DNA from 3 places in the Porticoccus hydrocarbonoclasticus MCTG13d genome. Region 2 is predicted to be linked to each of the others. Evidence: predicted binding sites of a transcription regulator. Region 2 holds the regulator's gene; each other region holds the start of a gene.

Region 1 (3,283 bases), 120 kb from region 2:
TTTATTGCCAGCTGTAAAAACATTCCCGAAAACGAACTGGCGCTGGAATTCATGATGAATGCCCTGCGTCTCAATCACGGTGTGGAAAAACCGTATTTTGAAGAGAGAACCGGTATTTCTCTTAATAAAATCAATGGGGTTTGTGAAAAATTGATTGCTGCAGGTTTGCTGGAAAATTCGCCTTCACATATTGTCACGACAAAAAAAGGTCACCGGTTTTTAAACACAGTACTGTGCTATTTCAGCGAATAACTCGCTGTTTTTTCAGAAATTTTTCAACAACAGCCCGATGTTTTACTGCCATCATTACCAAAGGGCAAATCAATGCCACAGCCTTTGAAAATACCCCGATGACAGTGGAAATCACCCTGAAATTCAAAATGCTCCGCAAAGCGGGTCTCCCTCAACATCCGGTAACTATTACCGCAAACCGGAAAGTTTTTTCCCGTTTCTATCCGGTGATGACAGTCCAGTAAAAAATGGTTTTCTGAACCCGGAATAGTCCCCTTGTAGATCACTGACTGGCCGTAGTCTTCACAGGCCGGTTCGAGATTTTCCAGCTTGAAAAGCCGGTAGGTTGCCGAGTAAAAACGCAGCGGGCCAACTTTCTCCACTATGTCAGGATTGCCAACGCTCAGCGGACGATCCTCAACCAGTCTCGGATCGGCAAAACCGACCTGCCGGGCCAGTTGCAGAAAGTCGTTCCAGTAGAGTGCCCCGGCCAGACACTCACCGTAGAGGACAGGGTCATTTGACAGCTCGACAGGAACCCGCCGATCGGCATAGACATCGGAAAAATACAATTCACCACCGGGCTTCAATAACCGATGGGCCTGGGCCAGAACCGCTCGCTTGTCGGGGGACAGGTTAATCACGCAATTCGAGACAATCACGTCAAAACTTGCATCGGCCAGATCCAGCTCATCAAGGTTTTCCAGATAGCCTTTGATAAAACGCACATTGGCTTTTTTGAAGCCAAAGGCATCCCGGTGAAACTCGATGTGACGGTTGGCAACAGCCAGTTGTTCGTCCGTCATATCCACACCCACCACTTCACCGGTCTCACCGACCAAAGCGGAAAGCACATAGCAATCCTGCCCCGAGCCACTGCCCAGATCCAGGATCCTGAGACCACTCAGCAGCGCCGGGGCAATCAAGCCGCAGCCGTAGTATTTGCCACTCACTTCCGGGTGTATTTTTGCCATGATCGGCTTGATGGCATCGGGAACACTGTCAACCGTGCAGCAGGCATCCGTCTGCAAATCCTCGGAACCCTGCAATGCCCTGCCGTAATAGTCTTTAACGATATCGTACATGGGACTCCTTAGCTCGCCTCAACATTGCCATCAGTGACACACCGGCGACTATACATTTTACCGACCCCGACAACCGCTTCTGGGATGTACAAATTACGCCGTTGTTACAGATTGTCTAAAATTTGTCACAGACGACAGGGACAATAGGTGATTGTCTTGTTTGTTGCACTGTATCTATTATGAACAATATAACTGAATTGACCCATCAAACTATAAAACCGGAATCCCGCATGTCTGAAGAACAGATCGACATTGGCCATGCAAAACACTTCATCAACCGCCACATAAGCCTGATGCAGTTCAATCTGCGTGTTCTGGAGCAGGCACTGAATGAAGATTACCCACTGTTGGAACGATTCCAGTTTCTGATGATTTTCAACAGCAATATGGACGAATTTTTTGAAATCCGACTGGCGGGGCTGAAACGGCAAATCAGCTTTGCACGGGAAGTCGTCAACGTCGATGGCATGCCGCCTAGGGATGTCCTCCAGGTCCTCAGCGAGCAGTGTAAAGTGGCCACCAGTCGACAGTATCAAATCCTCAACGAGTTACTGTTACCCGCACTGGAGCAGGAAAAAATCCGGGTGCTCAATCGCCACCAGTGGAGTCCGGAGGTGGCGCTTTGGGCCGAAGACTATTTTCGTCATCAGGTGATGCCCGTGATCAGTCCCATCGGTCTCGACCCCGCCCATCCATTTCCCCGGCTGGTCAACAAAAGCCTCAATTTTATTGTTTCGCTGGAAGGCAAGGATGCCTTTGGGCGGGATAGTGGTATGGCCATCGTGCCGGCACCACGCTCGCTGCCGAGACTGGTGAGGTTGCCCGATGAACTCTGTGTCGATGGCGACAATTTTGTGCTGCTCTCATCACTGATGCATGCCCACATTGATGACCTGTTCAATGGCATGAGCGCTACCGGCTGCTACCAGTTTCGGATCACCCGCGATGCAGACCTCGACCTGAATGCCGCTGAAGTGGAAGATATTGCCCGGGCGCTTCGCGGCGAATTGCACTCGCGACGTTTTGGTAGCGCTGTGCGGCTGGAAGTGGATCAGAACTGTCCGGCCGAACTGGTAAATTTTTTATTGCGGGAGTACAACCTGAGCGAGGGCGAACTCTACCGGGTGGCTGGCCCGGTGAATCTCGGACGGATGATGCAACTGCGGCAGATGCTGAATCGTCCTGATCTACTGTTCCCACCCATGATTCCCTCTATTCCCAGAACATTGCGACTGTCGGATAACAGCATTCTGGATATGGTGCGAAAAGAGGATATTCTGCTGCACCATCCGTTTCAGTCATTTACCCCGATCATTGATCTGCTGCGCCAGGCCGCCAGAGACAGTGCCGTGCTATCGATCAAGATGACGCTCTATCGCACCGGTGCCTCCTCAGAAATTGTCGATGCACTGCTGGAGTCCGCCAGAGCTGGTAAAGAAGTGACGGTCGTCATCGAACTGAGAGCCCGGTTCGATGAAGAGGAAAACCTGCAACTGGCAACCCACCTGCAGGAGGCAGGTGCTGTGGTCACCTATGGCGTGGTTGGCTATAAAACCCACGCCAAGGCACTCCTGATTGTCCGCCGGGAAAACAACCAGTTACGTCGCTATGTCCATCTGGGTACAGGCAACTATCACTCGGGCAATGCCCGCCTGTATACCGATTACAGTCTGCTGACGGCAGACCTGGATCTGTGCAGCGATGTGCATAAAATCTTCCAGCAGCTCACGGGGATGGGCAAGGCAGAACGCATCAAAACCCTGTTCAGCGCCCCTTTTACACTGAAAAAAAATCTGGTGCGACTGATAGATGCGGAGGCTGAAGCCGCCCGGCAGGGTAAGGAAGCCCATATTATCATCAAGGTAAACGCACTGACCGAATCGAAAATCATCACCTCGCTGTACGAAGCAAGCAATGCCGGGGTCAAAATTGATTTGATTGTCCGTGGGATGTGTTGTCTGCGACCG
Region 2 (3,283 bases):
GCAAAGGGCAGTTTGAAGTAAAAATACTGTTTCAGGGCATGGGGGTACCCCAACTGTCCGAGCAACGCGCATTGGAACTGCCGATCCGACAACGCGCCCTGATCAGGGAGGTCATCCTGTTTGGCAACCACCAACCCTGGGTCCATGCCCGCAGTATCATTCCGATAAAAACCCTGACCGGACGATTGCGAAAACTCCGAAAGCTGGACAACCGGCCCCTCGGTGCACTGCTGTTTAGCGACCCCGCAATGGTCCGGGGACCCATTGAGATTTCCAACCTGTCCATGCTCGAATCGTGGCCTTCTACGGTACCGGCCAACTATGGTAGCCCCGTACAGGGACGCCGTTCACTGTTTTGGCTGGATGGCAAACCCTTGCTTGTGTCCGAGGTGTTTTTGACGGGGTTTACCCCGTACAATAAAACCCCCTGATTTCGCAACCATGCGGCATTTATGAGCAAAGCATTACAGCGACTTCCCGATTTTGTCCGGCTGATGCGCTTTGACAAGCCTATCGGTACGCTCCTGCTGCTCTGGCCGACGCTCTGGGCGTTATGGTTAGCCGCAGGCGGTGTCCCTTCCGCAAAAAATTTGCTGATCTTCGTGCTGGGTGTGATCCTGATGCGCGCCGCAGGCTGTGTCATCAATGATGTGGCTGACCGGCAAGTGGATGGTCATGTGACACGAACCCGGCACCGGCCGCTACCCAGCGGTCAGATCAAGACCCGCGAGGCAATGGCGTTGTTTGTTGTGCTCTGCCTGGCCGCCTTTGGCCTGGTGTTGCTGACCAATCCACTAACCATAAAGTTGGCCCTGGTGGGGGTGGCGCTGGCGGCCTGCTACCCCTTCATGAAACGTTTCACACATTTGCCCCAACTGGTGCTGGGTGCCGCCTTTGCCTGGAGTCTGCCCATGGCTTTTGCGGCAGAGAGCAACAGCCTGCCCCGGGAAATGTGGACACTGTACATTGCTGTGGTGCTCTGGACCGTCACCTACGATACCTTTTACGCCATGGTGGATCGGGATGACGATGTGAAGATTGGCATCAAGTCTACCGCCATTCTTTTTGGCGACATGGACATACCCATTACCGCCTGCCTGCAATGTCTGACACTGATCGCGTTGTTGATGACCGGGATCAACTTTAATCGCGGCAGCTGGTTTTTCCTGTCCCTGCTGGGAGCCGCCCTGCTGTTTCTCCACCAACAGTATCTGATCCGCCATCGCGAGCGCGACGCCTGTTTCCGTGCTTTTCTCAATAATCATTACGTTGGTGCTATTATTTTTATCGGCCTGGCGGCGGACTACCAGCTCACTGCCGACTAGGTATCGACCGTTCTTTTGTCGATTGTCATATTTTTGTCATGCTCAGGTCATGTAATGGGTATCTGGATATCAATGATGAAAAGAATATGAGTGATAAAACTGTACTTGTTGTAGACGATGAAACGGCCATTCGCGACATGATCTGTTCAGCGCTGGATGTGGCCGGATTTGACACCCTGCAGGCTGAGAACGCCCAGCAGGCCCATGCCATGATCATCGACCACAAACCCGACCTGGTGCTGCTTGACTGGATGATGCCCGTCACCAGTGGCATTGAGTTGATCCGGCGACTACAAAGGGATGACCTGACAAAGAATATACCGGTCATCATGCTGACCGCCAAAGCCAGTGAGGACAACCTGATCCAGGGCCTCGATGTGGGTGCGGACGACTATATCACCAAACCGTTTTCACCCCGTGCCCTGGTGGCCCGTATCAATGCTGTACTGCGTCGCGCCGAACCGGAACTGCCCCCGGAACCGATAGAAGTGGATCAACTGCTGTTTGATCCCATCAGTCACCGGGTCACCATCAGTGGTCAACCGGTATCCATGGGGCCAACTGAATTTCGGCTGCTGAGTTTCTTTCTCACGCACCAGGAGCGGGTCTATTCCCGTGATCAGATTCTAGACCATGTGTGGGGCGGCAACGTCTACATGGATGAGCGAACGGTGGATGTGCATATTCGCCGATTGCGCAAGGCAATTTCCCTTGCTGGACAGGACCGCTTCATACAGACTGTGCGGGGCGCGGGTTACCGCTTTTCCACCAAGGTTTATGAAGAATAGGATCTGCATTGCACAGAGGGCTTAAGGCAGAAATACGGCGGATCGCCCTGCTCACCCTGTTTCTGCTGCTGACAGGTTTTTTATGGGGCCACACTCTGCTCACCCTGCTCTTGGGTGGCGGCCTGTATATGTTGTGGACCTTCGCCCACATCTCCCGACTCTATGATTGGCTCGACCAGAGCGCTGAGGGACCACCCCCCGAAGCAAGCGGCGTCTGGGGCGACATGACCGATTTCCTCTACCGAATGCAACAGCGCAACGAACGCGCCAAACAAAGTCGTCGACAACTGGCCGAGCGCGTCAAGGATATTACTTCTGCGCTGGCGGACGGCATTATCATCCTCACCCCCGATAGGGAACTGGAGTGGTGGAATCCGGCGGCTGAAAAACTGCTTGGCCTCGTCAAACAGGATCGCGGCCAATCCATGACCAACCTGGTTCGCGATCCCCGTTTCGTGGTATTTATCCAGAGTGACGCACTGCCCCCGCCACTGGAACTGAGTTCGCCGGAAGATCCCACAAGAACCTTGCTGTTTACCGCCGCAACCTTTGGTGATGGCAATATCATTCTGGTCGTGCAGGACATCACCCGGTTGCGCAATCTGGAACAAATGCGACAGGACTTTGTGGCCAATATCTCCCATGAGCTGCGGACACCCTTAACCGTGCTCTCGGGCTATATCGAAACCCTGCAGGACAATGCCGACCAATTGCCCAGGGGCTGGGCAAAAGCATTGCTGCAGATGGGCCAGCAAACGGAACGCCTCAACGCCCTGGCCAATGATCTGGTGATGTTGTCACAACTGGAATCCAACCGGAAACCCCCCTCGCGGGCACCCATCATGCTGGATCAGTTACTGCAGCAGATTGCCGAGGATGCCCGCATGGTGGCTGGTGATAATTACCTCATCGAAACAGACTGCGCCACCGATACCCCCTTCAAAGGGGAATACAAGGAACTTTACAGCGCCTTCTCGAACCTTGTACTCAATGCCATCAAGCACAACCCGGCCGGTGTGCGCGTCCAAATACGCTGTTTTCACACCGCATCGGATATCGTGGTGGAGATCTGCGATAACGGTTCCGGTATTGATCCAAAGCACCTGCCCCGCCTGACCGAACGTTTTTATCGGGTGGACCAGAGCCGCGCCACCAGTACCGGCGGCACAG
Region 3 (3,283 bases), 470 kb from region 2:
CGGTTGTACCAGATGCAACAGAACCTGGATGTCGGTGGCCAGCAGACGATCCAGCAGCCGGGCGACCGGGCCTGCCATATCCCCGTAGGTGAAATCGACACGGACCTGGCTGATACCCAGTTCAGCAAGGCGCTCCAGCACATAGTCGTCTACCAGTGGGTTATCCGCGGTGGTGACACCAACACCGATAAAGTCTGTCGGGACAGTGTGGCCGGCAACGGGCAGGTGCCCTCCCGATACCCGCATCCTTCCCGACAGGGTATAAGGCACAGCGTCCAGTATGAATTTGAGATTCATCGTGTCACCGCAGAAAATTCGGGGTAAAAGCATCCCCTGAAGCGCCAGGCGGACTGAAATTGATACATTCTCCACTCACCATTGCATCACCGGGGAGACTCACATCAATGGAGACTGACGGTTTGAATGGCAACTGGCCCTCCTGACAACAGATGAAGCGATGTTCTGATTTGCTGAAAACGGCAAAACCCTTATGACCTGCCATGCATTGTTATCAATTATTCTGGTTGGCAAGGGTATCAGATTCGCGGCTGTGAGGCAGCATAGATCCGTACGCCCTCGCGGATTATGTGACCCTGTGAGCACTGATCGCCAGCAGGGACTACCCCACCGACATAATCCCAGGCTCAATCGCTATGATTAACCGCAGGTTCGTCCCAAGCAGCAGCTACTGTGGAGAAAACCGGTAGAACAGATTTGGCTCACTGACGATGTAGATATTCAGTTCAGAGTCTACAGCTACGCCCTCCGCCTGGGGGATGGTGCTCACCAGACCACTCCTGCCCGCTCGCAAATCCAGCAAACTGATGGATTGTCTTTCATCATTGTATTCCACCAGCATATGGGATTCATCGCTCAAAAATAACTTATGCCCCACACCCCTGACATGGGTGATTGATGAAAGATCCCTCATAAAAAGCTCCGGCGAGTCCGGTGATTTTATCTCGCGAATACCGATATTCATTGGCTCACCCACAACGAAACTGACAAACCCGGTGATTTCAATCACCCGCATCGGATTTCGCTCTTTTACCACCAGCAAGCGTTGCCCGTCATCATCCCAGGAAAGACCTTCAAAACCCTTGTTGGTATCACTGCCGATCCCGACCACCAGGGTCGGTACCCCCTCGGTATGGACTCTTTCCACGCCATCGGGAATGTCGACAACCAGCAAGCGGGGGGTTCGCTCTTCGGCAATCACATAACGATCACCACTGACGTGTGTAAAACCTTCCATATCCCTGACACCCTCGATCCGGATTGAACGCAACAGTTCACCTTCTAGGGAAAGCTCCACCACCACCGGATCACTGTTTAACAGTGCCCAGAGGGTATTTTTTTCAAGGTTATAAGTCAGTGCTGAGAGATCGTCCTCAAGCGCCGGGATTGTCTTGCCATCAATGGTTACCCGGTAGCGCGACAGATCCATTGCAACTTCAGGCAGCGCTGCTTTACTTAAACGAAAAGCGTGCCAGGAAAGCACCCCGGCGTGCCAGGCATTCAAAACCGGTTTGTGTAAAGAGAACGCCAAGGCAAATATGAAAAGTACCAAACACACCATTAAAAATCGCTTCACAAGCCAGCCTTTCATCAACAAACACACACCCATTGGAGCGCTGAGTATTATGGTGAAAACAACGGTCTTGTCCATGTGAGAATGACCCATTGAACAGGTATCCATGGTGTGACAGCTGGGCCTGAAGCTGGAGATGGGATGACTTTCTGGCTCACACAAAATATGAGGCAGTCAGTGACATTCCACGACACACTGTCATTCGCCTGTCACTTTAATGTCATACAAAGACCGACAGAACACGCTATGCTGATTTGGCAAAACGTTATAAATCATCACAGGTAGTATCAGGTCGCGCATGAAAAAATACCCAATTTACCCGAAAGAACTGAGCTGGCTTGCCTTCAATGAGCGTGTTATTCAGGAAGCTGAGGATGAAGAAAATCCTGTGATTGACCGGGTGCATTTTCTCGGTATTTTTTCTGATAATCAGGATGAGTTTTTCAAAGTTCGAGTGGCTGATGTCAGGCGCAAGGTGTTGATTGAACAGATCGCGGGCTCGGCAAAGGACAGCAAACAGCTCCTGCGCGATATCAACAAGGGCATTGCCAGACTTTCGGTGCGGTTTGACCGGGCATTCCGAGCCGTTCTTGCAGAGTTACAGAAACGACGCATCTATTTTTTAATGCCGGAGGATCTCTCTGCCAGTCAGGGTGAGTGGGTTCGCGAACATTTTCGTGCGCAAGTGCTACCCCGCATTGTGCCAATCCTGGTCACCCCGGAAATTGATCTGTCGAAAGTGCTGCGGGATGGCGCCAACTACCTGGTAGTGGAAATTGGCAAGAAAGATGGGGTCGGCTATGCCCTGCTGGAAGTGCCGGATACCAGCAGTCGTTTTTTGAGATTGCCAAATGACCAGAGAAACCGACGTCGGCATTTTATGATTATCGATGAGGCCATTCGGTACTGCCTGGATATGGTGCTGGTGGACTTTTTCCGCTATCACAGCCTCAATGCCTGGTCGATGAAGTTTTCCCGGGACGCCGAGTACACACTCGACGATGAAATTGACAGAAGTCTTGTGGAAAAAATGTCGATCGGGCTAAAGCAACGCCTTCAGGCCAATCCTGTCAGACTGACCTTCGACCGGGAAATGCCTACCGAAATGATTGACATGCTGAAAAGCAAGTTTGGCTTTGCCAAAGGCGACAGCATTATTCCGGGGGGCCGCTACCGCAACTTTCGCGACTTTATCGGCTTTGCCAATCCCGGCGAAAAATACCTCGCCAATCAGCCAGTTTCCGCCCTGTCTGTCAGTCAGTTTGACCGCGCCAAAAACACTTTTGATGCGATTGATCAGGGCGACATCCTGCTCTATTACCCCTATCAAAAATTCAATTATTTTGTGGAATTATTACGCCAGGCTGCATTTGATCCCAACGTCATCTCCATAAAAATTAATATCTATCGTGTGGCAAAAGACTCCAGGGTGGTGGAGTGCCTGATGGATGCGGCGCGCAATGGCAAACAGGTCACTGTGAATGTGGAACTGAAAGCCCGTTTTGATGAAAAGCAGAACCTGGAACTCTCCGAAAAGCTCGCCGAGGCTGGCATTACGGTCATGCTGGGCGTACCGGGCCTCAAGGTACATTCAAAGTTGTGTCTGATTGCCAGAGAGACCCAGCATGGAGAGCAACTCTATGCCCACATTGGCACGGGCAACTTCAACGAGAAGACCGCTGAAATTTACAC

The links. The regulator PhoB, encoded in region 2, activates phosphate uptake and scavenging genes when phosphate is short. The targets are predictions, from matches to a motif close to TGTCATAAANNTGTAACA.
Region 1: the regulator PhoB is predicted to act here: its motif matches at 1,429-1,446, upstream of ppk1 (polyphosphate kinase 1).
Region 3: the regulator PhoB is predicted to act here: its motif matches at 1,799-1,816, upstream of ppk1 (polyphosphate kinase 1).

What each region holds. Positions count from the first base shown of each region.
Region 1 covers NZ_JQMM01000001.1:658,705-661,987, reverse strand. The annotation lists gene hemW (radical SAM family heme chaperone HemW) at 1-252, shown strand, start outside; gene U740_RS03220 (methyltransferase domain-containing protein) at 276-1,316, opposite strand; gene ppk1 (polyphosphate kinase 1) at 1,547-3,283, shown strand, end outside.
Region 2 covers NZ_JQMM01000001.1:540,090-543,372, forward strand. The annotation lists gene U740_RS02645 (chorismate--pyruvate lyase family protein) at 1-431, shown strand, start outside; gene ubiA (4-hydroxybenzoate octaprenyltransferase) at 453-1,325, shown strand; gene phoB (phosphate regulon transcriptional regulator PhoB) at 1,412-2,113, shown strand; gene phoR (phosphate regulon sensor histidine kinase PhoR) at 2,122-3,283, shown strand, end outside.
Region 3 covers NZ_JQMM01000001.1:70,161-73,443, forward strand. The annotation lists gene U740_RS00335 (lipopolysaccharide kinase InaA family protein) at 1-297, opposite strand, end outside; gene U740_RS00345 (SdiA-regulated domain-containing protein) at 686-1,447, opposite strand; gene ppk1 (polyphosphate kinase 1) at 1,890-3,283, shown strand, end outside.